Regions from separate parts of the Lysinibacillus sp. A1 genome, predicted to be linked through region 2. Evidence: predicted binding sites of a transcription regulator. Region 2 holds the regulator's gene; each other region holds the start of a gene.
The links. Region 2 encodes LexA, which represses DNA repair genes until DNA is damaged. Its sites were predicted from a motif close to CGAACATATGTTCG; they were not measured.
Positions count from the first base shown of each region.

Region 1: a site for LexA is predicted at 5,812-5,825, ahead of parE (DNA topoisomerase IV subunit B). Genes of this name have one in related genera too.
Region 3: a site for LexA is predicted at 3,694-3,707, ahead of uvrB (excinuclease ABC subunit UvrB). Genes of this name have one in related genera too.

Region 1 is NZ_JSZM01000041.1:48,848-56,387, reverse strand. It holds gene PI85_RS22505 (ABC transporter substrate-binding protein) at 1-989, opposite strand, end outside; TPP riboswitch at 1,145-1,255, opposite strand; gene parC (DNA topoisomerase IV subunit A) at 1,380-3,818, opposite strand; gene parE (DNA topoisomerase IV subunit B) at 3,815-5,791, opposite strand; gene plsY (glycerol-3-phosphate 1-O-acyltransferase PlsY) at 6,335-6,937, shown strand; gene PI85_RS22485 (HesB/YadR/YfhF family protein) at 6,957-7,247, shown strand; gene PI85_RS22480 (spore germination protein) at 7,395-7,540, shown strand, end outside.
Region 2 is NZ_JSZM01000012.1:583,247-588,716, forward strand. It holds gene PI85_RS12310 (DUF2339 domain-containing protein) at 1-1,886, shown strand, start outside; gene PI85_RS12315 (A24 family peptidase) at 2,147-2,899, shown strand; gene PI85_RS12320 (gamma-glutamyl-gamma-aminobutyrate hydrolase family protein) at 2,934-3,656, shown strand; gene lexA (transcriptional repressor LexA) at 3,761-4,378, opposite strand; gene PI85_RS12330 (LysM peptidoglycan-binding domain-containing protein) at 4,542-4,859, shown strand; gene PI85_RS12335 (recombinase family protein) at 4,856-5,470, shown strand, end outside.
Region 3 is NZ_JSZM01000012.1:67,247-74,786, forward strand. It holds gene secA (preprotein translocase subunit SecA) at 1-324, shown strand, start outside; gene PI85_RS09900 (competence protein ComK) at 691-1,224, shown strand; one part of gene prfB (peptide chain release factor 2) at 1,325-1,399, shown strand; one part of gene prfB (peptide chain release factor 2) at 1,401-2,429, shown strand; gene PI85_RS09910 (competence protein ComK) at 2,470-2,979, opposite strand; gene PI85_RS09915 (IDEAL domain-containing protein) at 3,206-3,454, shown strand; gene uvrB (excinuclease ABC subunit UvrB) at 3,781-5,760, shown strand; gene uvrA (excinuclease ABC subunit UvrA) at 5,768-7,540, shown strand, end outside.

The DNA.
Region 1 (7,540 bases), on a different contig from region 2:
GCCTCCTTTTTTGGTAAAAACTCATTCGTAAACGCTTGTTTAGCATCAAATTCGCCTTCTAATACTTTGTTGCTCGACATCCATTTAGCATAGTTTTCCCACACTGAAAGCTTTTGCTCTCCCCATTGTTTAGCATCGTCCTGATATTTATCAGCCAACCACTCTTGGCTTTTATGCACTAACTCCTTATCTAAGTCAGGTGCCGCTTCTAGTAAAATATCAGCCGCTTCATTTGGATGTTCGATCGCATATTCATAGCCCTTCGATGCAGCTGCAACAAAAGCTTTGACGATGTCTGGATTGTTTTGAATCATTTTTTCATTAGTTGCTAAAACAGGTGTATAGTAATCTAACTGATTACTGTAGTCTGTTAAATACAGCATATTAATCTTTTCCCCACGAAGCTCTGCCTCAATCCCTGTCCAAGCATAATAAATCCAAGCAAAGTCGATGTCTTTTTTCATCATCGTGAAGAAATCTAAATCTCCCGCATTGACAATATCTAATTTATTTATATCAGCGTTTTCTTTTTGCATTAATGATTGTAATACGGCTTGTTCGAGTGGCGCTCCCCAACCACCATATGTTTTTCCTTCAAAGTCCTTTGGAGATGTAATACCCTTTGATGCTACAGAAGCAAATCCAGATGTATTATGCTGGATGATGGCCGCTATTGAGACAAGTGGCACAGCCTGAACACGAGCCTGTGTAATGCCCTCCTGATAGCTCACGCCAAATTCTGCCTTACCAGAAGCTACGAGCTGATCGGCTCCTGCCTCTCCTGGCATAATAATCTCAACATCTAAGCCCTGATCTTCAAAATAACCGAGCTTTTTCGCAACATACAATCCTGTATGATTCGTATTTGGTGTCCAATCGAGAACCACTGACACCTTTTTCTTTGTATCAGCAGCTTGCTTGTCCTCCTTGTCGCTACAGCCCACTAACATCAATAGTGCCGCTAATAGAATAAATAACCATTTTTTCATGCTAAGTCCTCCCAGTTTGTAATATGAAAGTGTTCATGAATGAATGTTGTCACCAGAAGAAAGCGTAATATACGGTTGGTAAGATATTGCTTGGAAAACAAAAAAACGCCTAGGATTCCTCCCAGACGTATTGCAATCAATCTCCAAAACTTTTGCTTTTTTGAATAGATGTTCCCTACGCTGGTACGAGCCAAATCAGGTTCAAAGGGTCAGTGTCTATCGGACACAATCTCAGCTAGCCATAACTAGCCCCCCTACATTCTTTCGCTATGAACTTTTCGATGATTATTATACCCATAGTTGATCTAAAATGACAAGATGCTATTTTTAGATAGTTGTTCCACTCCAACCAAATAGCCCAGCTCTACTAGATAGAAACTGGGCATGGTTTTAGCTTGGTTTTTGTTCTTTTTTGGCCGTTAAGACATGGGAAATGGCTCCATCTGTTGCAATATCCACTTTAAATGAACCATTAGAATGGCGATCAGCACGCGTCAATGCATGAACATCAATAAATTCTTGGACGCCTTTTTCAGTTTCAATCACAACCTGTTCATCGTCTGTCGCTTGAATAACAGCGACAATTCGGTGAGGATTTGCTTTTAATTCTGTTAGGACTTTAAGGCCGCGTTTGGCACGACCTGCTACTTCTACCTCTGCGACATTCATTTTCTTGACAGCCCCTCGTTGTGTCACAATAACGACATATTGTGTTTCATCTGGCTGTAGAACATTGACCCCAACTAAAGCTTCTCCATCTTTTAACGTAATCCCTTTAACGCCACCTGTTTTCACACCAGTAACCGGTAATTCCTCGATAGGGAATCGAATAGCATACGCCGTATCAGTTGTTAAGAGCAATTCCACATCATCCGTCATAAATGATGCATAAATCATTGCATCGCCCGCTTTAACATTCATTGTTTTAATCGGCTTCGAGTAACGCGTCACTGCATAATCTGCGAGCGGTGAACGTTTAATTTGTCCATCTTTCGTAGCAGTTAAAATATACGTATTTGGTTGTTCAAATGTTTCAAAGCCATAGACGGCAATAATTGATTCATCTTCACTTGTTGGCACAATACTAGAAATATGCTGACCAAGGTCCTTCCAACGAATATCAGGCAATTCGTGAACTGGCTGATAAATATAATTCCCTCTATTTGTAAATAACAATAGATGATGCTGCGTATTTAAGTTTGCTTCATACAATAAATAATCGGAATCCTTCATCGCAAAATCTTGACCATTGGAAGCGGCATGGGATCGTGTAGAAGTACGTTTAATATAGCCATCTTTCGTGACAGTCACCACAACCTCTTCACTTGGAACAAGGACATCTAATGTAATTTTAATTTCTTCTATTTCTTGTTCAATTCTCGAGCGACGCGGCTCTGTGAAGCGTTTTTTAATATCTAGTAATTCTTGTTTAATGACACGTACAAGCTTGGCCTCGCTTTGTAAAATTCCTTCTAGCTTGGCAATCAATTTATTTAAATCATCCTGTTCTTGGCGGAGCTCTGTAATATCGGTATTCGTTAAACGATATAATTGCAGGCTCACAATCGCCTCTGCTTGTACCTCGGTAAAATCGAACTTTGCCTGTAAATTAAGCTTGGCATCCTTCTTATCATTAGAAGAACGAATTGTCGCAATGACTTCATCTAAAATAGACAATGCTTTAATTAATCCATCTACAATATGGGAACGATCCTTAGCCTTTTGTAAATCATATATAGAACGATTTGTGACCACTTCTTTTTGGTGAGTAATATAGGCATCCAATAATAATGGCAATGTCATCATCGTTGGGCGACGATTATGAATCGCAATCATATTAAAATTGTAAGCTACTTGTAAATCTGTTGTTTTAAATAAGTACTGTAAAATCCCTTGTCCAGGAACATCCTTTTTCAGCTCGATTACGACACGTAACCCTGTACGGTCAGATTCATCACGAATTTCAGCAATCCCTTCAAGGCGTTTATCTACACGCTGCTCATCAATTTTTTTTACAAGATTCGCTTTATTCACATCGTATGGTAATTCGGTAACAACGATTTGCTCTTTGCCACCCTTAATAGGTTCCACCACAGCCTGCGCACGAACTATAATTTTACCGCGCCCTGTTTCATATGCCTTTTTAATGCCGTCCACACCTTGAATAATACCGCCTGTTGGGAAATCTGGACCTTTGAGTACTGTCATTAATTCATCCACTGTTGCAGTAGGCTTGTCTAAGCGCATCAATACAGCATCCAGCACTTCATCTAGTGCATGAGGTGGAATATCTGTTGCATAACCCGCAGATATCCCTGTAGAGCCGTTGACTAGTAAATTAGGGAAACGTGCTGGTAAAACAGTTGGCTCCATATCCTGATCATCGAAGTTTGGTACGAATTCAACCGTTTTCTTCCCGATATCTCGTAACATTTCACCCGCAATCGCAGATAATCTTGCCTCAGTATAACGCATGGCAGCTGGCGGATCTCCATCAACTGAACCATTATTCCCATGCATTTCAATGAGCATATGACGAGCTTTCCAATCCTGACTCATACGTACCATCGCCTCATAGACAGAGCTATCTCCGTGTGGATGGTAATTACCGATTACATTACCGACTGTTTTAGCTGATTTACGGAAAGGTTTTTCGTGTGTATTGCCTTCTGTAAACATCGCATATAAAATACGACGCTGTACAGGTTTAAGACCGTCACGTGCATCTGGCAACGCGCGGTCTTGAATAATATATTTACTATAGCGACCAAAACGGTCACCCATTACTTCTTCTAAAGGTAAATCTTGAAACTTTTCTGTGCTACTCATGCTTGGCCCTCCTCTTGTTGGATGAATTCATTTTCTAAAATGTTAGCATCATCCTCCATACCGAAGTCTACATTGGCTTCGATCCATTTACGACGCGGCTCTACCTTATCGCCCATTAATGTCGTGACACGTCTCTCTGCACGTGCACCATCCTCGATTGTGACACGAATTAATGTACGTGTGTCAGGGTTCATTGTTGTATCCCATAGCTGGTCTGCATTCATCTCACCAAGACCTTTATAGCGCTGTAATATGTAACCCTTTCCAACTTGTTTGATGGCCTTTTGTAAATCGTTTTCTGTCCAAGCATATTCAATTACTTCTTTTTTGCCAGTCCCTTTAGAAACTTTATATAGTGGCGGTAATGCAATAAAGACTTTACCAGCCTCTATGAGCGGACGCATATAACGGTAGAAGAACGTTAATAGCAATACTTGAATATGAGCGCCATCCGTATCAGCATCAGTCATTATGACTACTTTATTGTAGGCTGAATCCTCTACTGCAAAATCTGTTCCAACACCTGCACCAATCGCATGAATAATCGTTGAAATCTCTTCGTTTTTCATAATATCCTGGAGTTTTGCTTTTTCCGTGTTAATCACTTTCCCGCGCAGTGGTAATATCGCCTGGAATGTACGATCGCGACCTTGTTTTGCAGATCCACCCGCTGAATCACCTTCGACTAAATATAATTCATTTTTCGCCGCATTACGTGACTGTGCAGGTGTTAATTTACCTGACAGAATCGTACTACCCTTTTTGTTTTTCTTACCATTTCGCGCATCCTCACGAGCTTTACGAGCCGCTTCACGTACTTGCTGCGCACGAATTGCTTTACGCACAAGAGAAGCAGACAATTCAGCATTTTCCTCTAGCACATATAAAATTTGCTCAGACACCACACTATCTACTGCTGAACGAGCCTCACTTGTACCAAGCTTGCCCTTTGTTTGTCCTTCAAATTGTAATAAGTGTTCTGGAATACGGACAGATACGATAGCAGCTAAGCCCTCTCGAATATCCGTTCCTTCTAAGTTTTTATCCTTATCCTTTAATAAGCCAATTTTTCTTGCGTATTCATTAAAGACACGCGTCAGAGCTGCTTTTGCACCTGTTTCATGGGTACCACCATCTCGTGTTCGTACATTATTAACAAACGACAAAATCGTTTCAGAATAACCGTCGTTATATTGGAAAGCAAACTCTACTTCAATATCATCTTGAATACCTTCCACATACTTCACAGGATGAAGAACATCTTTCTCTTCATTCAAATACGCAACGAAAGCTTCAATGCCGTTCTCATAAAAGAACACATCATTTTTGCCTTCCTCGCGCTCATCAATTAATTCAATTTTTAAGCCCTTTAATAAAAAAGCTGACTCCCTTAAACGTTCTGCTAACGTATCATAATTATATTTTGTAACAGAGAAAATCGTTTCATCAGGTAGGAAATGAACAAGCGTACCTGTCTGCTTCGTTTGACCAATTTCTTCAAGTGTTGTCACTGGATGTCCACCATGCTCGAAGCGCTGGCGATATTTTTTGCCATCACGATGGATGGTTACTTCTAAAAATGTTGATAGCGCATTCACGACAGAAGAACCTACACCGTGCAAGCCGCCACTCGTTTTATATCCGCCTTGTCCAAACTTACCACCTGCATGAAGGACGGTAAAAATAATTTCAGGAGTAGGTTTACCCATCTTATGCATACCAGTTGGCATTCCACGGCCAAAGTCGCGTACGCTAATACTCTGGTCTTTGTGAATCTTGACAATAATATGAGATCCAAAGCCAGCCAATGCTTCATCCACCGCATTATCAACGATTTCATACACAAGGTGATGAAGTCCACGGCCATCTGTGGAACCGATATACATGCCTGGTCGTTTGCGCACCGCTTCTAATCCTTCTAATACTTGTATAGCGTCATCATTATAGACGCTAGGTGACTGTTTATTCGTCAAAAAAATTCCCCTCCAAAAAACAAACACTTGTTCTATTTATGTTCTCATCCTAATAATAATAGCATTTCCTGTCAATAGTTAGCGACAGGTCCAATTAAATTTTTAAAAATTGCTCACAGTTTTAATATACATTTTAATAGTAAACATCTTCAACAGTTGCTTAAAATTGGAATTTAAGCAAGACAGACTACCACTAGTATCCGTAAACACCTGACGCATCGTAGCTTATTTAGTTGCAATATAGTTGATGTTTTAATACGTCATTGTCATGTAAATGAATAAAGTTAGACTTCTATTCTACCAAAGGAATGAACGAATGACAAAATTGCCATTTTGCCTATATTTTAATAAAGAATTTTTTCGTTCCTTCATCAATCATGTCTAAAAGCCTATCTCCAGCTTACTTTAGTTTCTTTTGTATTGAATTCAAGACTCCTTACGAAATCTCCTTCATAACATTGTAGATTAGCAAGAAAAAGTGTAAAATACTTGTTACAAACTATTAGTACCAAGTGATGGACTATGAATGAAAGGAGTCCAACTATGATCAATGGACTTATTATTTTATGTGCTTATCTAATCGGCTCTATACCTTCAGGGCTATGGATAGGTAAAATTTTTTATAATACCGATATACGAGAACATGGAAGCGGTAATCTAGGAGCAACTAATACGTTCCGAACGTTAGGAAAAAAAGCTGGTATTGTTGTGACTGTGATGGATGTTCTAAAAGGGACTGCCGCTGTCTTACTAGCTGCACTTCCAATATTCTCAGACAGCTCTATCCATTCCTTAATCCTAGGTCTTGTTGCCGTGATTGGTCATATGTTTCCGATCTTCGCCAATTTCCGTGGTGGAAAAGCAGTTGCCACATCAGCAGGTGTTTTATTAGGCTATTCATGGCCTTTGTTTGTCTTGCTTCTAATTGCCTTTCTTGTGACATTGAAAATCACAAAAATCGTCAGCTTAACATCTATGATAGCCGCTTTAGTAGCACTTATCTATTCAATCGTTTATTATTTTGTTACAGGTGACTTTGCATTAAGCATCTTGGTAGCCTTTTTATTTACCTTTATTATTTATCGTCATCGTGCCAATATTGCACGTATTAAAAATGGCACCGAGCCAAAGGTAAAGTGGCTGTAAGAAGAGAGGAGCATTCGCTATGAAAATTGCACTGACAGATGAAGCCCTAAAATGGTTCAAACATGAGATGGAAGTAGAACCAGGCGATACGATTCGCTTTTACGCACGCTATGGTGGTTCAAGTCCTTTTCACGAAGGCTTTTCACTAGGCATGACGCGAGAAGAACCCATTGCCATTGGAGCAGAAGCAGTCATTGATGGCGTAACCTATTACATCGATGAAAAAGATTTATGGTTCTTTAACGATCACAATCTACATGTAGACGTGGATGCTAGTTTAGATGAATTACAATACGAGTATCGTACATAAAGCAGTATTTTCCTTTCAGTATCTGAAAGGAAATACTGTTTTTTTATTTGAAAAATAGTAGCTAGAATTTCATTCCTTTTTTCGTTTATCTCCGCACAAAGTTGTCCATTCTATAAATAATGAACATCCATTTGAGGAGGAAAACGCATGTCCATATCAAACAAGATCAATCCCTCCCCATCCCTTACAACGGACGATTTACTCAATACTTCCCTTGCCAAAAATATAAAGGTCATTCAAAACACTCTCGGTCATAGCAATGACATTATTATTCGAGAAATAACGATTGGTGA
Region 2 (5,470 bases):
CAGCACAAAAAGAGGTGCAACCACAGCCATCGATGGAGGAACGTGTTATGTGGGCACTTCCAAAAGTATTCATGGTTATTTTAGTTATGGGGGTACTTTGGGGTCTCAAACTTGTTAGTGACTATGGTTATTTATCGAATGGCGTGAAAATCATCCTTGCCTATTCATTATCGGTAGGTTTGGCGATTATCGCTTATATTCTGGAACGTAGAAAAGTAGGCTCACCTGCTATTACGGTCTCATTATATGGTGGAGCATTCATTGTTGGGATATTAACGACTGCAGCTAGTGCCATTTTGTATGAAATCATCCATCTTACACCAGCGCTTGGTATTACAGTTCTTTATATTGGCTATGGTATTGCCATAAGTTACTTAAAGAAAAATGAGGCATTAACTATTTTTGTTGCTTTTACCTCGTTATTACTACCTTATTTATTAGAATATATGGACTTTAGTGCCATCATTATTTTACTATTTGTTATCGTTTTATTTGCCATGCTGCAATTGGTTGTCCAACAGCACAAGCAAAAGCTTGCTCTTTATATTTCAACCTTTTTCTCAGTGCTGGCAATAGGTGTTGTAGCATTTATGAATCATGACAAGCAAGTTGTCTTTGCTTTGGGTTTACTTGCTATACTGGCAATCTTTTATGTAAGCTGGTGTCGATTATATAATGCACAATCTAAATGGAAACCTCTTCATATTGGTCTCCAATTTTCGTTAGGGTCATTTAGTTTATTGCTGATGAACCTGATCATACGTTCACTCGAATATGGAGAAGCGGTGCTACTTATTTTCATTGCTTTATTAATAGCATTAGCGTTTTATAGTCATCGTCAAAAATGGCAGGAAGTATTTGATAGTGCTATAACACTCGCATTTATTGCCGTATGTAATACGATACTTATTATGAATATACCTGATAAAGTGGATGATTTACTATATCCATTGATCGCATTTGCAGGTGTAATGATGAGCTTACGATTACGTGCCAGTATGATGAAGGTAGTCACATCATTTTTCCTTGTGATTACATTGTTGCTAAACTTCATTTTCCATGAACCGACACCATTTATTAGCTTTGAGCATTTAAGTCTGTTCATGCCAATTATTTATCTAGTAGTCATTTACTTGTATGCTAGACGTCCAAAAGAAACGTTGTCACCTTTTGAGAAAGTCATGAAGGATTTATATGCCATAGATATTTTAGCAGTAATCGCCACAGGTTACTTCTTAGCTTATATAAGTAAACTAGATTCAGCCTATTTTGCGGCAACAAATGGTATTCAGTATTTGATGTGTATTGCACTAGCTGCTTTGTTTGCAGGATCTCTGCTCGTGTCAGAGAAATTCAAAGGGCGCGCATTAACACCTGTCCTTGGAGCATTCTTTATAGTATTATCTTTGATGATCAGTACAAAGCCTTCTATGATGGATAGCTTAAATATGATGACCAGATTAGTTTATATAGCGGTAATTATGGCGATTATTGTAGACGTTCTAGTAAAGGGTCGTATATATCGGCTGTATGAAGAGCGAATGGGGAAATATGTAGACACTATTGTTAGCTCAGGTGTCGTACTCACAATGATCTCAATCTGGGGGCTAGTTCATCAATTTACGTATAGTCATCTACTTGATTGGAAGCTAAGTATAGCTCTTACAACGATTACATTATTCCTCACAGCGAGCATTTCGCTATGGATTAGTTCCACGCAACACTTAAAAACGCTTCGTACTACAGGTTTTGTTATTTTAGTCATTGCGTTTATCAAGCTTATTTTCTTTGACTTATCAGCCCTTGATTTATTAATTAGAGCTGTTCTATTTATAACAATTGGTGGCATTGGCATGCTGTTGTCAGGTAGGTTGCTGAGGAAATAAATTGAAGAGATTCCAATGATTTTTGGAATCTCTTTTATATTGTGCTAAACTGATACTACTCTTACTCTACTCCTTCTTTTTTTGTACCGTATGACTTCAAACCTTTTATGAAATATTCTTCAAATACATCTCTCATTATCAATGTCCATTGTTGAATAACATTCGATACGTGGATTGCTGAGCAAGACTACAATAATTATATGAATAGGCGCATCATACTTATTGTGTATGGGCGCCTATTGGTTTAGGAGGACATAAATTTGGAAATGGCTTATACAATTATCATTTTTCTAGTTGGTCTAGTCTTTGGCTCTTTTTATAATGTAGTTGGCTTACGTGTGCCGCGGAAGGAGTCTCTTGTATATCCCTCCTCCCATTGTACGAGCTGTCAGAGACAATTGACGGCTCTTGATATAGTGCCAGTATTGTCTTATCTGTTTTTAAGAGGAACATGTCGAGGCTGTGGTTTTAAAATTTCTTGGCTATATCCAGCGATAGAATTGTTAACTGGGGGATTATTTGCCTTTGCTTATTTGGAGCTAAACTGGAGCTTAGAATTTATAGTAGCTTTATCGTTTATCTCATTGTTAGTCATTATAGTTGTTTCAGATTTTACCTATCTGTTAATTCCAGATAAGATTCTATTATTCTTTTTGCCTTTTTTGGTCATAGGACGTGTACTGTCACCTTTAACACCTTGGTGGGACAGCCTAGTGGGTGCACTCGTTGGTTTTGGCATATTATACAGTATTGCGGTTTTATCGAAAGGTGGAATGGGAGGGGGAGATATTAAATTCTTCTTTTTAATTGGTCTCGTTCTCGGCACTATTCATACGCTGTTGACTTTATTTTTTGCCGCTTTCATTGGTATGATAATCGGAATAGTTGTCTTATTAAAGCGTAAACAAGGAAGACAAACACCTATTCCCTTTGGTCCATCTATTGCATTAGCCGCTACGATTGTTTATTTCTACGGAGATTCGTTCATCAATTGGTATTTAGGTTATTGGTAAGTGTTTAATCTTCAATTCTGTGGAGGGGAATCAAGTGAAGCCGATTATTGGAATTACAGCTTTTGTAGAAGATGATTTATCAGCTCATTTAAATGCTGCTTACAGCAAAAGTGTTATTGAGGCGGGCGGTATCCCCCTTATTATTCCGTTAGGTGTGGAGGAAGATGCTGCTCAAATTTTAGCCCTTACAGATGGCTTATTGCTCTCTGGAGGCTATGATGTACATCCTTTCCTATTTGGAGCGGAGCCTTCACCAAAGCTAGGTAAAATTCATCCAGCTAGAGATGCCGTGGAATTAGCATTAATTGAGGCTGCATTTGTACGGAAAATGCCTATTTTCGGCATTTGTCGGGGTATCCAAATATTAAATGTTGCATTAGGTGGGACGTTATATCAGGACATTGATAGTGACCATTATAGTACGAAGCTAATCAAACATATGCAACAAGCTGGTAGGTCAGTAGCAACGCATTATGTACAAATTATTGCGGAGAATTTATTAGCTACTATTCTGGAACAAGAGAAAATTGCCGTCAATTCTTTTCATCATCAGTCAGTGAATGTACTAGCGGAGAATTTAAAAGTAGCGGCGAAATCAAGTGATGGCATTATTGAAGCAGTGGTGCACGAGGATTTACCATTCTGTTTGGCTGTGCAGTGGCACCCAGAGGAATTGGCTATAGCGGGAGATCAGCATGCACAAAAGTTATTTGCAGCGTTTGTTGAAGCAAGTTTGAAATTTAAAAAAGAGGCATAGAGAGGTCATTGTAAAAAGAATCCAATAGTTTGTGGATTCTTTTTTTGCGTAAAAAAGAGGATATATGCTCAGTGAAGGAACACAATCCTCAAACCCTCATTTAATTAATGTACACGGCGATAAAGACCAACAACTTGTCCCAAAATTGATACTTGATCGACGATAATCGGTTCCATTGAAGAATTTTCAGGCTGTAAGCGGAAATGGTTTTTTTCCTTAAAGAAGCGTTTTACAGTAGCTTCATCCTCAGCTGTCATGGCTACAACAATGTCTCCGTTAATGGCTGTTGACTTTTGCTTTACGATCACTAAGTCACCATCTAAAATTCCCGCTTCAATCATCGATTCACCCATAATTTCTAGCATGAATAACTGATCCTCACTCGTGCCATATGTATCTGGCAGTGGGAAATACTCTTCAATATTTTCGATAGCTGTAATAGGAGAACCTGCTGTAACCTTCCCTACAAGTGGTACATGGATGACATGTTGCTTTTGGATAGATTCCTCAGGCTCAAGAATTTCAATAGCACGTGGCTTTGTTGGATCTCGACGAATAAAACCCTTTTGTTCTAATCGAGCCAAATGACCATGAACAGTTGAACTTGAAGCAAGTCCAACAGCTTCCCCGATTTCACGGACTGATGGCGGATACCCTTTAGCTCGTACCTCGTCTTTAATGAACGCTAATATGTCCTCTTGTCTTTTCGATACTTTTTTCATGATTGCTCACCTCTTTTTTCTAATATCAATCTTCTTATTTGATAGTATAACAGAATGCGAACACGTATGCAAACATAGGTTCGAAAAGTGTTTGACAAAAACGTTTGTTCGCTTTATTATGAGAACATACATTCCGAACAAACATTCTAGAAATGAGGTTATAATGATGACATGGTTAAAGAAAAATACACATATCACTATATTATTAGGTGCTTGCTTACTCTTAGCAAGTTACCTTTACATCACTGATCCGGGGGATGTTAATTACGCTGAAATTCAAATCGAACATGGGGATAGCTTGTGGTCGTTAGCAGAACAATACCGTGGTAAAATGAGTAAAGAAGATTGGATTAAGCTTGTCAAATCAGAAAATGAGTTAGCAGACATTAAAATCGTGGCAGGTAAATCTCTAGTCATTCCAGTTTTGAGTGATCAAGCCAGTCCCATCAAAACTATTGAAATTGCGAGAAACGAACAATGAAAAATAATCAAATGACGGCTGTTGTCTATTGCCGAGTAAGTACTGAAAAAGAAACGCAAAGCTCCTCATTAGAGCGCCAACAAGAAGAATTAGTGCGCTATGCTAAAGAGCAAGGCTATGAAGTAAAGGGTGTTTTTAAAGATAAGCATAGCGGTTATGATGTTGAACGCGAAGGCTTACTGGAAATGCTTGATTTTATAAAAGAGAAGGAAATAAAAGCTCTTTTTGTACAAGATGAAACTCGTTTAGGTCGTGGAAATGCAAGAATGGCAGTATTGCATCTATTACAAAAATCAGCAACAGATGTTTATTCGATGCGTGATGCAGGACCAGTCCAATTAAACGAAATGGATACGATGCTACTAGAGATTTTAGCAATTGTAGAAGAATATCAACGTAGAATCCATAATGCAAAAATTCGCAGAGGTATGCGTCGTGCTGTGGAAAATGGCTATCGCCCTGAAAATAATCTATCCAATCGTGGCAATCCACATGGTCAGGAGCGGAAAGAACTGCCTGTTGATGAAATTGTGAAGCTACGTAATCGTGGTTTTACCTTTGAGGAAATTTCCATTACGCTTAGAGGACTAGGCTTTGAGGTAAGTAAGGCA
Region 3 (7,540 bases), 510 kb from region 2:
GATCAACTTCGTCAAGGTATCCATCTGCGAGCATATGGTCAAAATGATCCGCTACGTGAATATCAACAAGAAGGTTTTGCGATGTTCGAAGATATGGTCGCTTCCATTCGCGAGGATGTTGCGAAGTATGCAATGAAGGCTGAAATTCGCAGTAATCTTGAGCGTGAAGAGGTGGCAAAAGGTCAGGCTGTTAATCCGAAAGAAGAAGGCGGCCCTGCTCCGAAAAAGCAACCTGTTCGTAAGGCGGAAAATGTTGGACGCAATGATTTATGTCCTTGTGGAAGCGGTAAGAAGTTTAAAAACTGTCATGGTGCAGCTCAATAATAGAAATGGAAAAGATCATTTTAACGTATGTTGAAATGATCTTTTTTTGTATAAAAAAATAAATTATTGTCATAAAAGTCATAATTTATAGACAATAGTAAAATATGGGTATACAATAGCTGTAATAATAGGAATTTAGTTTTAGAAAATTCTTCTATTATTATTCTGAATTATTAGGTGTAGGTGTGATGGAGTACTAAGGATTTAGTGATGAAAGATTTTGAGAAGCTGAGGTGGGAGAAATGTGGGGAGAAATAAAGTTTTCCAAGCAATTTCGACTTGTAGAAAAAAGCAGGAATGTACGGACCTTGGTATATTCCTTTTTTATTTAAGCTGAAAACATAAGTGCATAAAGGGGGAATAAGGATGCATAAGAAGGATATTATGAGTAGTGAAACTATGCTGTATATGCCTGTGTATGATTCCTTTGGAAATTTATGTACTCGGGTGATGGAAAAAAGTAATGACTATATTTCTAAATTAACACCGACGAAGTTAATGGACTATAATCTTCGTTATTATGGTTCAAGCTTAAGAGGGGCTTTCGATGGATCAAAAATGATTTTAGGTAAACTTAATAAAAACCCAATCGTTGTGGATGAGCGTGGGAATATTTTATGGTTTCCAAGCAAGTCACCTCTACATCCGGAATGTATATGGTTTGCTGTCCATCATATTGAAGAGTATTTCTCTGTGGATAAAAAGAGCACAAAGGTAATCTTTACGAATGGTCAGGATATTATTGTAGATGTTAGTGTCAAAACGATAGAGTATCGTATTCAGCGGGCATTTTTATTAAAATATAGATTAGAGCGAAGAACGAAGCATTTACTTGTTCAATATGATCGTGTGAAAGTATTTCAACGTTTTGCGCTTGATATGCTTGAGGACGAGACGTAGAGTAGTGTTTTTATGTATGTTTTCCTCGGTAAAAACGTTATAATAGTAAGATCGGAGCTTTCACACTAGTCTCCATTACTAACGTTCGGAGGATTTTACAATGATTGAATTAGCAGATGTACGCAATGTATTAGACACTACAGCCAAAAAATTGGTGGACTTCAGGGGGTCTCTTTGACTTAGAAAACAAAGAGGCACGTATACAGGAGCTAGATGAAATGATGCTAGAGCCAGGATTCTGGGATGATCAGCAAGGTGCACAGGTGATCATTAATGAGGGCAATGGCTTAAAAGCAATCGTCAATGAATATAAAGAGTTAGAAGAAATACATGAGAATTTAGATATGACATTGGAGCTTTTACGTGAAGAGCCAGACGAAGAATTGCAGGAAGAGTTAGGAAAAGAACTGGTAGAATTCCAACAAAAAATGGCTGATTTTGAGCTACAATTATTATTGAGCGGTCCATATGATCAAAACAATGCTATTTTAGAGTTGCATCCAGGAGCAGGTGGAACAGAGTCACAAGACTGGGGTTCTATGCTACTACGTATGTATACACGATGGGCTGAGAAGCGTGGCTTTAAGGTGGAAACAATGGATTATCTTCCTGGTGATGAAGCAGGCATTAAATCTGTAACTATTTCAATTAAAGGTCATAATGCTTTCGGCTATTTACAAGCTGAAAAAGGTGTTCATCGCCTAGTGCGTATTTCACCATTTGATTCATCGGGCCGTCGACATACTTCTTTCGTTTCTTGCGATGTCATGCCAGAATTTGACGATAATATTGAAATTGATATTCGTACAGAGGATTTGAAAATTGATACGTATCGTGCGACAGGTGCGGGTGGTCAGCATATTAATACAACAGATTCAGCTGTTCGTATTACACACATCCCGACTGGTACGGTTGTACAATGCCAAGCAGAACGTTCACAAATTAAAAACCGTGAGAAAGCGATGGCTATGTTAAAAGGGAAATTATATCAATTAGAGTTAGAGAAGCAACAGGCGCAGCTTGATGAGATCCGTGGTGAACAAAAGGACATTGGCTGGGGCTCGCAAATTCGCTCGTATGTATTCCATCCATACTCAATGGTAAAAGATCACCGTACGAATGAAGAAACAGGGAATGTCGGAGCGGTAATGGACGGCGATGTAGATCCATTTATTAATGCTTACTTACGTTCAAAAATTAACTAATAGCCATCCCCCAAGAGTTGTTTCTTGGGGGATTTTTTAGTTAAAAGAATGGATGATAGGGTGAATCTTGACTAAGTTGTTTTCGTTCGTTCATGTAATGTTTGTAGAGCATAGAAGCATTCACAAACTGTTTACTAATAGAAGCGTATTGAATAGGTAGCTCAATCTTTTGATCGTTTTTTAATGTGACCACACATCCCGTTTCGCTTGGCGTAATATTGATAATCGCATGGAGCCCTATCCATATATTATGAATGGAATTAGGTGAATAGGTTGGTAGAAAGATGCAAGGAAAACCATAATCAAAGGCCACGACGATTGGTAGCTTATGTTGATTACCAAAAAAGCGTTTAGCAGATTGCTTTGCTGCTTCATAGGTGGAGCCTAATGAAATACAAGATTTTCGCAGTACATGCATCGGCTTCCGAGTAACAATTAGCTCATTATGTTTGTCTATAACATGAGTAAAAACTTTAGTGTCATGCTGAACTGGTTGGAGCAAGTAAGTGTTAAAGGAAATTAAATAGCCATTTACAAATTTACTAGTCATATTGGACGTGCCTCCCTTTTCTATTGATAACCGTAGTGTAGTACATAAAATGAATTTCAAAAAATATACAAAGTATTGAAACAAGGTTGATAAATGAATGAAATACTTAGAGAATTTGCTTTAAATTTCACGAGTTTACTAGCTAATCCAAGTTATTTTTAAATCGTAAGCATTGCTTTTTAATTTCAATTTTCATATAATTTAGAAAAGGATCGGGGTGAGATCGTTGGATAAATATTATTCGTACACAGATTTTCTAAAAGCCGTTGGTCAGTCAAAAAAAGTTGATGAGGCAGAGAAATTATTAAACGAGATTTATTTAGATTTATTTTTAAATCGTATCCAGCGTATGCATCGACAAGAGCAGCTCATCGTTTTAATAGATAGAGCGCTCGATGAAAAAGATGAAAACGCATTTTATCAATACGCAACCGAACTCAATTCCTTGCAGCAATCAGAAGATGAATCATACTAATAATTCCGCTCTCCGCGACTATGGAGAGCGGGATTTTTTTTGGAGATGATAGAGTGGCTGTGCCATTCACCTAATGTATAAAAAGTATTGCTCTAAAAATGAGAAAAGAAAAGGAATGACTACCATTCTACAATGGACATCTCGTTACTAGATAAGGCTTGAAAACCTGACGAAACGGCTATTATGAGAGTAGAAGGTTGATTATCCATCTTCCATTTTAGGGATAGAAAAAAATTTTACAAACATTCGTTCGTTAAATGTTCGAAATTTTAATATTGCTATGCTAAAATATATGTACAAATTGGAAAGAAAGGACGGGGACAGGTGTGCAAACTTTTGATTTACAAGCGCCATATCAGCCTAATGGAGATCAGCCACAGGCAATTGCGGAATTAGTGGAGGGTGTGAAGGCAGGCAAGCGTCATCAAACATTACTTGGTGCAACAGGAACTGGGAAAACATTTACGATTTCAAATGTAATCCAGCAGGTTAAAAAACCGACACTTATTATGGCACACAATAAAACGTTGGCGGGCCAATTATATAGTGAGTTCAAAGAGTTCTTTCCAAATAACGCTGTAGAATACTTTGTTAGTTACTATGATTATTACCAGCCAGAAGCCTATGTACCGCAGACAGATACTTATATAGAAAAGGATTCTAGCATTAACGATGAAATTGATAAGCTGCGCCACTCTGCAACTTCTGCATTATTTGAGCGTGATGATGTCATTATTATTGCATCTGTATCCTGTATTTACGGTCTTGGTTCTCCTGAAGAATATCGTGAAATGGTTGTATCGATCCGCACAGGTATGGAAATTGAACGTAATCAGCTACTGCGCAAACTTGTAGATGTTCAATATGAGCGCAATGATGTTAGTTTTACACGCGGGACGTTTCGGGTACGAGGAGATGTAGTAGAGATTTTCCCAGCCTCACGTGATGAGCATTGTATTCGTGTCGAGTTTTTTGGGGACGAAATTGATCGCATTCGTGAGGTAGATGCTTTAACTGGAGAAATACTATCAGATCGAGAGCATGTCGCTATTTTCCCAGCATCCCACTTCGTTACACGAGAAGAAAAAATGCGAAAAGCGATAGAAAACATTGAAAAAGAATTAGAGGATCGTCTAGCTTTACTGCGTGCCGAGGATAAATTATTAGAGGCTCAGCGTCTAGAGCAACGGACACGTTATGATTTAGAAATGATGCGGGAAATGGGCTTTTGTTCAGGGATTGAGAACTATTCGCGTCACTTAACTTTACGTGAAGCAGGTGCGACTCCATATACGTTGCTTGATTATTTCCCTGAGGACTTTTTGCTTGTCGTAGATGAAAGTCACGTAACTCTTCCGCAGGTACGAGGGATGTACAACGGTGACCAAGCACGTAAAGGGGTACTTGTTGAGCATGGTTTCCGCCTGCCATCTGCGCTAGATAACCGTCCATTACGTTTTGAAGAATACGAAAATCGAGTACATCAAGCTATTTATGTATCTGCAACACCTGGACCCTATGAGTTGGAGCATACTCCTGAAATGATCCAGCAAATTATTCGACCTACTGGTTTACTGGATCCATTAATTGATGTCCGCCCAATTGAAGGGCAAATAGATAACTTGATCGATGAAATTCAAGATCGTATTGCACGTGATGAAAGAGTGTTAGTAACAACACTAACAAAGAAAATGTCAGAGGACTTAACGGCTTATTTGAAGGAAATGGGCTTAAAGGTTGAGTATTTGCATTCTGAGATTAAAACATTAGAGCGTATTGAGATTATCCGTGAGCTACGGAAGGGCACTTATGATGTACTAATTGGAATTAACTTATTGCGAGAAGGACTTGATATTCCTGAAGTATCACTTGTAGCCATATTAGACGCTGATAAAGAAGGATTTTTACGTTCAGAACGTTCACTCATTCAAACGATTGGCCGAGCTGCGCGTAATGCGAACGGTCATGTCATTATGTATGCAGATCATGTAACCGACTCGATGAAAAAGGCGCTCGATGAAACAAAACGTCGTCGTGAATTGCAAATGGCATATAACGAAGAGCATGGTATTACGCCTCAAACTATTAGTAAAAAAATACCAGAAGTAATTCGTGCTACACAAGTGGCAGAAGAAGAAGAATCCTATGTAACAAAGGCGACGAAGGGCAAAAAGCTGACAAAGGCAGAAAGAGACCAGCTCTTAGCTTCTCTAGAAATAGAAATGAAGGAAGCAGCAAAAGCGCTTGATTTCGAACGTGCAGCTGAGCTTCGAGATACAATATTTGAATTGAAGGTAGAAGGGTGAATGACTTGTGAAAAATACTGAAATTGTCGTGCAAGGTGCACGTGCTCATAATTTAAAAAATATTAATGTCACAATTCCACGTGATCAATTAGTCGTTTTAACAGGATTATCAGGATCAGGTAAATCTTCATTAGCGTTTGATACGATTTATGCGGAGGGACAACGACGTTATGTCGAGTCTCTTTCCGCCTATGCGCGTCAGTTTCTTGGGCAGATGGACAAACCAGATGTTGATGCAATCGAAGGATTATCGCCTGCTATTTCAATAGACCAAAAAACAACGAGTCGTAACCCGCGCTCTACAGTAGGGACGGTTACAGAAATCTATGATTACTTACGTTTACTATATGCACGTATTGGTAAACCGATTTGTCCGAATCATGGGATAGAAATTACTTCTCAAACGATTGAACAAATGGTGGACCGTTTATTAACTTATCCAGAAAGAACCAAAATGCAACTCCTTGCGCCAATGGTTTCTGGCCGTAAAGGAACCCATGTAAAACTGCTAGAAGATTTAAAAAAGCAAGGCTTCGTTCGTGTGCGTATTGATGGAGATTTACGAGATTTAGATGATGCGATTGATCTTGATAAAAATAAAAAACACTCTATTGAGGTAGTGATCGACCGTGTTGTAATGAAGGAAGGTGTCGCTGCACGTTTAAGTGATTCTTTAGAGACAGCTCTTCGTTTGGCAGATGGTCGTGTGCTTGTAGACGTCATGGAGCATGAGGAACTACTATTTAGTGAGCATCATGCCTGTCCTATTTGTGGTTTTTCTATTGGCGAGCTAGAGCCACGCATGTTTTCATTTAATAGTCCATTTGGTGCTTGTCCAAGCTGTGACGGCTTAGGCTCGACACAAGAGGTGGATTTAGATTTAGTGGTGCCGGATTGGGATCGTTCTTTATTAGAGCATGCTATTGCACCTTGGGAGCCAACAAGTTCACAGTACTATCCTCAATTATTAAAAGCAGTTTGTGAACACTATAATATTCCAATGGATGTGCCAGTGAAAGATTTACCAAAAGACAAGATGGACAAAGTGTTATTTGGCTCAGGTAAAGAGAAGATTCACTTCCATTATGAAAATGAGTTTGGCAATGTACGAGACCAAATGATTGAATTTGAAGGTGTTGTCCGAAATGTAGAGCGTCGTTTTAAAGAGACAACTTCAGATTATGTTCGTGAGCAAATGGAAAAATATATGGCACAACAGGCTTGCCCTTCTTGTAAAGGCTATCGTTTAAAGCCAGAAACATTAGCTGTAAAAGTTGCCGACAAACATATTGGTGAGGTGACACAATATTCAATTCAGGAAGCCGACACATTTTTCAAAGAGCTAGATCTCACTGAAAAGGATATGAAAATTGCTCGTCTAGTTTTACGGGAAATTGAAGAACGACTGGGCTTCCTTGTTAATGTAGGTTTAGACTATTTAACTTTAAGTCGTGCAGCAGGTACATTATCTGGTGGGGAAGCACAACGTATTCGCCTTGCTACTCAAATCGGTTCACGATTAACAGGCGTTCTATATATTTTAGATGAACCATCGATTGGCTTACATCAACGTGATAATGATCGCTTGATTAGCACGTTACAAAACATGCGAGATATTGGTAATACACTGATTGTGGTGGAGCATGATGAGGATACGATGCTAGCAGCTGATTATCTGATTGACGTTGGACCAGGTGCAGGTGTACATGGTGGCCAAATTGTTGCAGCTGGTACACCACAGGAAGTCATGGAAAATAATAAATCTTTAACAGGACAATAT